DNA from 4 places in the Rhizobium beringeri genome. Region 3 is predicted to be linked to each of the others. Evidence: riboswitches for the same ligand, from Rfam matches in the RefSeq annotation. Region 3 holds a riboswitch; each other region holds the start of a gene.
What was found. A riboswitch is a leader RNA that binds a small molecule or an ion and turns the genes downstream of it on or off. The one in region 3 is predicted to bind cobalamin.
Positions count from the first base shown of each region.

Region 1 (2,195 bases), on a different contig from region 3:
TGTCTTGTTGAGCACGATGAGGTCGGCGCAGGTCAGCTGATCCTCGAACAGCTCCTCGATCGGGCTTTCGTGATCGAGCGATTCATCTTCGGCACGGCGCGCATCGACCGCATCATGATCGTCGGCAAAACGGCCGGCGGCTACAGCGGCGCTGTCGACCACCGTGATGACGCCGTCGACGGTCACCTGGGTGCGAATGTCGGGCCAGTTGAAGGCGGCGACCAGCGGCTGCGGCAAAGCAAGGCCCGAGGTCTCGATGACGATGTGATCGGGCCGCTGTTCGCGCTCGAGCAGCTTCGTCATCGTCGGAATGAAATCGTCCGCAACGGTGCAGCAGATGCAGCCATTGGTCAACTCGATGATGTCGTCCTCGGTGCAATTATCAGCACCGCAGCCCTTCAGCACGTCGCCGTCGACACCGAGATCGCCGAATTCGTTGATAATAAGCGCAATCTTCTTGCCGCCGGCATTGGTCAGCAGGTTGCGGATCATCGTCGTCTTGCCGGCACCGAGGAAGCCGGTGATGACGGTTGCGGGAATCTTCTGCTGGTTCATGGACTTAACCCTTCATTTTCAGCGGCAGGCCTGCCGCGATGAAATAGACTTCGGCGGCCTTCGCCGCGATCGATTGGTGCAGCCGGCCGGCATGATCGCGAAAATCCCGCGCCATGCGATTATCCGGCACGATGCCGAGACCGACCTCGTTGGAAACGAAAACGAGCCGCGCCTTCGCAGCGGGCAGGAAATCGGCAAGTGCGGCAAATTCCGCCGCCATCTCACGCTTCTCCATCATCAGATTGGTGACCCAGAGCGTCAGGCAATCGATCAGCACGATGCGCCCCTCGCCGTCGATGGCGGTAAGCCTGCCGACAAGATCGAGAGGCTCCTCATGCGTCGTCCAGGACGGACCGCGATCGGCCTTGTGTTGCGTTATGCGCGCCTGCATCTCCTCGTCCCAGGCACGGCCGGTGGCAAGGTAGTGGCGATCCAGATCGGTCGCGGTGACGAGGGATTCGGCGAACCGGGACTTGCCGGAGCGCGCACCGCCGAGGATGAAGACGGCGTTGGAAGGAGCGACGGTCATGCGCAAACGGTCCCTCGGGTGAAGGACATGTGGTTTGCCCCCCACTGTCCGCTCGAGCTTCTGCTGCAGAACGAACCGCAGTCCAAAGCCGTCTCTTTGACTTCCATGGGATCAGACGAGGCAAAGCATCGCCACATGTCTCTTCTCCCCAGCGGGGAGAAGGTGCCGGCAGGCGGTTGAGGGGGCGAGCGGCAAAGCCGCGAATGCACTGAGCGCAAGCGAAGGGCAATGATGAAGGGCGTGCCGTGCGGCCCCCTCATCCGACCCTTCGGGCCACCTTCTCCCCGCTGGGGAGAAGAGGAAGCAAATCGCGCCGCACCAGGCCGCGCTGAATTCAATCGTTCAGCCAAGACAACCTCCGTGCTGGCAACGGGCATAGTGCCCAGGTGTGGGCTTCTCGCCCGGCACGCATGGCAGGTCTCCTGGCTCGCGGTTATCGGCCGCGATCGGGGCAGACCGGAAACCGGTCGCCCTGATCGTGCCAGCGGATCATCCTCGCCTTCCCGGCTGCATCAGTGAAAAGGTGGACGATTCGTAGACTTGAGAGGCGTCCGACCCCGGTTGATCACCATGCATATCCAGTGGCTTTTCCGGCATATCGCCCGTCCCGCCCGCCCGCACGATTGCAGGCTCCGAGCCGGAAGGGCTTGATGCCGGATGGAAGACCCTGACCGCTCTACAGTCGCGGGGTCGGCTGTGATGAAGGCGCCCGGCTTGGGTCCGCCCCGTCACATTCCCTTTTCATCCGGAAGGGCGCAACACCGATCCGGAACCATCCGTTATGTCAGGATGGTCAGTCGACCATCCGTTATCGGGATGGTTAGGCAAGCACAGGGGGGAAGTCAACCGGCCTTGGCGGAAGCTCGATCGCCAGCCACGCGACACACTTACTCAAACACGACTTACCCTACCTAAAATATCGTCATTTATCAGTGGCTTACGTCATAAAAATTTATCCCAACCGCCGGCTTTTCGCCGCAATTGCGTCGCAAGCGGACTGCGCGACCATCTCTGCCCTTGACCGGGCCTCTCCCCGCCTAGTTGTCTAGCCATGCTTATGAAATTGGATCGGCGCCGTTTTCGTGCGCTGCGTGTATTCTTCGATCCGGGA
Region 1 is NZ_SILG01000001.1:2,333,772-2,335,966, forward strand. Features, by position in the region: gene cobW (cobalamin biosynthesis protein CobW) at 1-555, opposite strand, end outside; gene cobU (bifunctional adenosylcobinamide kinase/adenosylcobinamide-phosphate guanylyltransferase) at 560-1,084, opposite strand; cobalamin riboswitch at 1,480-1,876, opposite strand; gene ELH03_RS11780 (chloride channel protein) at 2,136-2,195, shown strand, end outside.
Region 1: linked by a shared signal. The riboswitch ahead of cobU (bifunctional adenosylcobinamide kinase/adenosylcobinamide-phosphate guanylyltransferase) and the one ahead of fdhA (formaldehyde dehydrogenase, glutathione-independent) in region 3 are both predicted to bind cobalamin.

Region 2 (2,195 bases), on a different contig from region 3:
CAGATTGATCTCGCAGCCCACGCCATGCTCTTTCATTTGGGCTAGCCTGTATTGTGCACCGGCATGATCCTGATTTGCGGCCTGGCCGTACCATCTCACGGCGTCTGTTGGATCGATATCGCAACCGTCGCCGTCTTCTCTCATCAATCCCAATAAATACTGTGCGTCGGCATGGCCTTGACTGGCGGCTTTCTCAAACCACTTGCAGCCTTCGGGCGCGCTTTGTGCAACGCCGTCCCCCATGAGATACAGGCCAGCCAGGAGGAATTGCGCATCGACATGACCTTGTTCGCCCGCTTTCCGAAGCCATCTCGCGCCTTCGGCTTTATCCCCGGTGACACCTTCACCTCGTGCAGTGATGTGGCCCAATTCAAATTGTGCTTGCGCATCGCCTTGCTCGGCTGCTTGGCGAATTGCGCCTATCCTGGCTGCGGCGAGATCGGCGCTATCCGGATTGCTCATTGCTACATCAAACCTCGTTGAAATCGGTGGCGCCAAAGCTATGTCGGGGGCCTGCCTTTCGCAATCCGTCGTGACGCACGCCGACGGATGCCCCGGCGCTGGCGTCAGCACCGCAGACGATAGCTTTTGCTCGAGGGCGCTGGCGAGTTTTGCTTTTAGGTCTCGCAATTTGCCATGGTGAGCCGGCACGATCCTCCGCAATAATCATTGACGTCAGGCGGGTGGGCGACATAACTGGGTGCGACGGTTCCCTGAAGATGACTCCAAGGGGATTAATAGGGAACACGGTGAGGACGACCCAGTAGGGACCGAGACCGTGGCTGCCCCCGCAACTGTAAGCGGATTGTCGATCATCTCAGGAGTGGCCAGCGACTGGCCATCTCTGATGGGCCTATCGCCCTGCCACTGCGAACTATCGCGCGGGAAGGCGGATGAAACGACGGATATCCGCAAGCCAGGAGACCTGCCGTCAATCACGATCCAATCAACCGGGCGGGGATGCCCGGAAAGGAACAGATATGATTGACCTGCTGAACCTTCGCCGAATTCCGGCATGCATCCGCCTCGATTGGGTCTCCTGCGGCTAGTTCACGCCTAAGCGTGCTTTCGGTCCGCGCACATGAGCGGAACGGCCGTGATTTTTCCCTTGATCGAGGTTTTCCATGCGCCAGATTCTCGCCACCATGACATTTGCCTTCGGGCTCGCCGGCCTTGCGGCACCAAGCCTTGCCGCGACCCGATATCCCTTGACCATCACCAATTGCGGCCAGCAGGTGACCTTCGAAAAGGCGCCGGCGAGGATCGTTTCGATCGGCCAGGGCATGACCGAAGTTCTCTTCTCGCTCGGCCTTGCCGATAGGATCGCCGGAACGGCCGTCTGGGTCGGTCCAGTGCTGCCGCAATATGCCGAGGCCAACAGCAAGATAAAGCGGCTTGCCGACAACGATCCGAGCTTCGAATCCGTCGTCGGGCAGGAGCCCGACCTGGTGGCGGCCGAGTTCGAATGGCATGTCGGCGCGCAGGGATCCGTCGGCAAGCGGGAGCAGTTCAAGGATCTCGGGATCAATACCTATCTCGCGCCGGCCGATTGCGTCGCCAAGGTCAATACCGACGGCGGCGACGGCGTGCGCAGGGAATTGTTCACGATGGAGCTGATCTACAGAAAAATCGCTGAGCTCTCGGAGATCTTCGACGTGAAGGAGCACGGCGATGCGCTGATTTCCAAGCTGAAGAAGCGCGAGGCGGATGCCGTCGCTTCGATATCAGGCGCATCGGGCAAGAACTTGCCCGTCGTCTTCTGGTTCTCCAGCAAAGAGGTCAACGGCGACGCCTTCATCGCCGGTAAGAACAGCGCGCCCGCCTATATCCTGAAGACGATCGGTGCGAAGAACGTCGTCACCACGGAAGAGGAATGGCCGCTGGTGGGTTGGGAAACCATCGCCCAGGCGAACCCTGCCATCATCGTGCTGGCGACCATGGACCGCCGCCGTTACGCGGCTGACGATCCTAAGGTCAAGGTTGATTTCCTCGAGAACGATCCTGTGACCAAAGAGTTGGACGCGGTCAAAAACAAGCACTTCGTGATGATGGACGCACAGTCGATGAACCCGACGATCCGCACGATCGACGGCATCGAGACATTGGCGAACGGCATCAAGTCCTTCGGCCTGGCGCAGTGAAGGCAATGTCGGTCAGGCAACAGGGATGGTGGGCGCTTGGTGCGCTCACCATTG
Region 2 is NZ_SILG01000001.1:2,554,069-2,556,263, reverse strand. Features, by position in the region: gene ELH03_RS12945 (tetratricopeptide repeat protein) at 1-462, opposite strand, end outside; cobalamin riboswitch at 690-947, shown strand; gene ELH03_RS12940 (ABC transporter substrate-binding protein) at 1,125-2,141, shown strand; gene ELH03_RS12935 (FecCD family ABC transporter permease) at 2,147-2,195, shown strand, end outside.
Region 2: linked by a shared signal. The riboswitch ahead of ELH03_RS12940 (ABC transporter substrate-binding protein) and the one ahead of fdhA (formaldehyde dehydrogenase, glutathione-independent) in region 3 are both predicted to bind cobalamin.

Region 3 (2,195 bases):
TCGGCGATCTGCTGGCGCTCGGCATGACCGCGTCCTTCGCGCTCGTCATCATCATTCCGCGCGTCAATCCCGGCGTCCCGAGCCTACCGCCGACCGTCGTCAGCGCCTTCCTGACGCTTGCTATCTTTGCCCCGTTCGGTTCAGTCGGCTCGCTCGACCTGCATAACTGGATCGTTCTCGCCGCCTTCGGTGCGACCAATTTCTCCCTGGCGCTCGTGCTCTTCCTTGCCGGGGCGAAACGAATGCCGCCGGCGGAAGCGGCGCTGATCGGCACGATCGAAATCGTGCTCACGCCTTTCTGGGTCTGGTTGTTGTTTTCCGAGCAACCGCCCATTGCCACCTTTTTCGGCGGTGCGATCATCCTTGGCGCCGTGCTCTGGCACACGGCCATCGACTTCAACCGCAGCCGCCGGCCGCATCGCGCCTAAAGCCTTTAGGCGGCGATTAAATCTTCCGGGACGATCCGGAAAACCGCCGTATTCGCGGGATCAATTATTTCCGCTACGCAGCGCCATTGCGACTTTGCCGACTGTCGTCTTTGAGTTGCGCCCATGTCGTTTTCTTGATCGCTGTTTTCCGTCAGGCATGGTTTGCTTGTGGTGTTCAAGGCGCTATCTCGCAAACTGGCGAAATGGACCATTGGGACGCTGGCCTGACGCCGGCGCTGCCCCGCAGCGGTAGAAGAACTGAAATCCTCAAGGAAATCGCCGGATAGACATCCGGAAAGATATCGAGATGGATCGAAAGGAGATTCTGGAGCCGGAAACCAGCTCTTGGCACAGCAAATCGACGGATTGCGGCAGACGATCACGAGCGGAACGACAGGTGAAAACCGTGGCGTTCACTCCTCTTCTCATCCAATCTGTCCGTTTTGAAAATTCGAATATCGCCCGATGCGGCGGTATCCTCGTGTTGTAGACACCGGACTGCAGAGGAGGCAGGCCGGAGGGAAGGTTGCCATCGACTGCATCGGTTGCAGATCGAGGCATTCACAAGTGGGAGGAATCCATGAGCAAAAATAGAGGCGTCGTCTATCTCCGGCCGGGCAAGGTCGAAGTTCGCGACATCGACGACCCGAAGCTGGAAGCGCCCGACGGCCGCCGCATCGAACACGGCGTGATTTTGAAGGTGATATCCACCAATATTTGCGGCTCCGATCAGCACATGGTCCGCGGCCGCACGACAGCGATGCCGGGCCTGGTCCTCGGTCATGAAATCACCGGCGAGATCATCGAGAAAGGCATCGATGTCGAGATGCTCGACATCGGCGATATCGTTTCGGTGCCTTTCAATGTCGCCTGCGGCCGCTGCCGCTGCTGCAAGTCGCAGGATACCGGCGTCTGCCTGACGGTAAACCCGGCCCGCGCCGGCGGGGCTTACGGTTATGTCGACATGGGCGGCTGGATCGGCGGACAGGCGCGCTACGTCACTATTCCCTACGCAGATTTCAACCTGCTGAAAATCCCTGATCGGGACAAGGCAATGGCGAAGATCCGGGATCTCACCATGCTCTCCGACATTCTGCCCACCGGCTTCCATGGCGCGGTGCGGGCAGGCGTTGGAGTCGGCTCGACCGTCTACGTCGCAGGCGCCGGCCCTGTCGGTCTTGCGGCTGCGGCTTCGGCTCGCATTCTCGGCGCTGCTGTCGTGATGATCGGTGATTTCAACAAGGACCGTCTGGCGCATGCAGCGAAAGTCGGTTTCGAACCGATCGACCTGTCGAAGAGTGACCGTCTTGGCGATATGATCGCGCAGGTCGTCGGCACCAACGAGGTGGACAGCGCCATCGATGCGGTCGGCTTCGAGGCACGCGGCCATTCCGGTGGGGAACAGCCGGCGATCGTCCTCAATCAGATGATGGAGATTACCCGTGCCGCGGGTTCGATCGGCATTCCCGGCCTCTACGTCACCGAGGATCCGGGCGCCGTCGACAACGCCGCCAAACACGGCAATCTGTCGCTCCGCTTCGGCCTCGGATGGGCCAAGGCGCAGTCCTTCCACACCGGCCAGACTCCGGTGATCAAATATAATCGTCAGCTCATGCAGGCAATCCTCCACGACCGACTGCCAATTGCCGATATCGTCAACGCCAAGGTCATTCCGCTCGACGATGCCGCCAATGGATATGAGAGCTTCGACCAGGGAGCGGCGACGAAATATGTCCTCGATCCGCATGGAGAGGTCGCGAAAGCTGC
Region 3 is NZ_SILG01000004.1:461,147-463,341, forward strand. Features, by position in the region: gene ELH03_RS31760 (DMT family transporter) at 1-428, shown strand, start outside; gene ELH03_RS37620 (hypothetical protein) at 434-607, opposite strand; cobalamin riboswitch at 590-789, shown strand; gene fdhA (formaldehyde dehydrogenase, glutathione-independent) at 1,009-2,195, shown strand, end outside.

Region 4 (2,195 bases), on a different contig from region 3:
TGATGCCCGAGGACTGGTTCTCGATATGCTTGATCGGCGCGCCCGCCTCGCGGATATTCGTCAGCGACAGCGCCACGCCGCCGCCGCGCTTCGACAATTGCAGCGCCGAATTGATCGACCGGCCGATCGATTCCATATTGTCCTCGACGCGCAGCAGGAAGCAGGAAACCAGTTCGCCGCGCTGCTTCTTGCCGGCATTGAGGAAGGTCGGCGTTGCCGGCTGGAAGCGGCCGGAAATGATCTCCTCGACCATGTCGCGGGCAAGGGCCTCGTCGCCACGCGCCAAGGCCAGAGCCACCATGCAGATGCGGTCCTCATAGCGCTCGAGATAGCGCTTTCCGTCGAAGGTCTTCAGCGTATAGCTGGTGTAATATTTGAAGGCGCCGAGGAAGGTCGGGAAACGGAATTTCTTGGCATAGGCCTGGTCGAACAGATCCCGCACGAAATTGAAGGAATACTGGTCTAGAACCTCCTGCTCGTAATAGCCCTCGGTCACGAGGTAATCGAGCTTTTCCCCCAGATTGTGGAAGAACACAGTGTTCTGGTTCACGTGCTGGAGGAAATATTGCTTGGCCGCCAAACGATCCTTGTCGAGCTGGATCCGCCCCTCATCGTCATAGAGGTTCAGCATCGCGTTCAGCGCGTGATAGTCGAGGGTTTCGGCGGCCTTCGGCGGCCTTTCCCCGGCGGGCTGAGCGAAAGTGTGATGCGGTTTTGCGTCCGCATCCCGCGTCATGTTTGTTGCCGTGTCCAAAATCGTTCCATTCCGTGTTTGACCTTGGCAACGTCGTCTTCGGTGCCCATGAGCTCGAACCGGTAAAGGTACGGCACCTGGCATTTCTGCGAGACTACGTCGCCGGCGAGCCCGTATGTCTCGCCGAAATTGCTGTTGCCCGCGGCGATTACGCCGCGGATGTGTCCGCGGTTTTCCGCATCGTTGAGGAAACGGATCACCTGCTTGGGAACGGCGCCCTTGCCGCCGTCGCCGCTATAGGTCGGCACGATCAGCACGAAGGGTTCGCGGATATGGAACGCGTCTGCGCCACCTGGCGGAATGCGCGCCGCGCGCAATCCGAGCTTGACGACGAACCGATGGGTATTCTCGGATCGGCTGGAATAATAGACGATCAGGCCCATCGCTTGTCCTCAGGTCAGGAGAGCGCGCTAATCATGTCGGGACGGAAGCCCGCCCAATGCTGCTCGCCGGCGATGACCACAGGCGCCTGCATGTAGCCGAGGCTGCGGACGCGATCCAGCGCTTCGGCATCCTGCGAGATATCGACGATGTCATAATCGACACCCAACCGGTCGAGGGCGCGGTAGGTGGCAGTGCACTGGACGCAGGCAGGCTTGCTATAGACGGTAATGGTCATGATATTCCTCGTGACGACGCGATTGGGCGCAGGACATCGATCGGAAATCTGCCGATATCCATCGAAAAATTCTCTGATGATTTGAGCTATGCGGCTGTTTAGCCCCTGGGCGCACTCCGCCCTCTACCTCGAGCGGGTGGCGGCCTGAACTGAGATACTGACATGACTTCACCCCGAAGTGGCTCATGCGGAGGCTCGAGCCGGCGAAACGCGATGCGGAGATTCCCCGCAGCCATGCAACGCGACCTTCCGGACACCCCGCCCGTGGACGTTTCGTTCGAGGCAGGTCTCCTGGCTCACGGGTCAAAGCGCCTGCCCCAGCCTTCCCGGAGCATCATGCTCCAGTGACCTGAAATCGGACAGTTGCTCGCCGCTTACAGTTGCGGGGGCAGCTCCGGCATTGCCGCACCATGATGGCGAGACGCACCGAATTCCCGTCTTAGCCGCCGATCCTCACGAATCGACGGAACCTCGAACACTAGATATGGTACTCGAATCGCCGATGACGTCAACAAGTTGTTGTGGCGTCGCAGCAATGGCGGCAAAGAATCGCCGCGCCTGTGTATGATGTGGATAATGAAGCGTTAATGGAAATGCGCTGTGGAAAACCCATCATAAAAGAGCCGGTAGAAGCCGGCTCCCCAAACGATATTCATATTTTTATTCGAAGCAGCCTGAGCGCGTTGATCGTTACCAGCACGGTGGCGCCGGTATCGGCGAGGATCGCTGGCCAGAGCCCGGTGATGCCAGCGATCGTCGTCACCAGAAACACCGCCTTCAGCCCGAGTGCGATGGTGATATTCTGCAGGATGTTGCGCATCG
Region 4 is NZ_SILG01000001.1:3,843,250-3,845,444, forward strand. Features, by position in the region: gene nrdE (class 1b ribonucleoside-diphosphate reductase subunit alpha) at 1-754, opposite strand, end outside; gene nrdI (class Ib ribonucleoside-diphosphate reductase assembly flavoprotein NrdI) at 733-1,137, opposite strand; gene nrdH (glutaredoxin-like protein NrdH) at 1,152-1,373, opposite strand; cobalamin riboswitch at 1,638-1,862, opposite strand; gene ELH03_RS19220 (heavy metal translocating P-type ATPase) at 2,026-2,195, opposite strand, start outside.
Region 4: linked by a shared signal. The riboswitch ahead of nrdH (glutaredoxin-like protein NrdH) and the one ahead of fdhA (formaldehyde dehydrogenase, glutathione-independent) in region 3 are both predicted to bind cobalamin.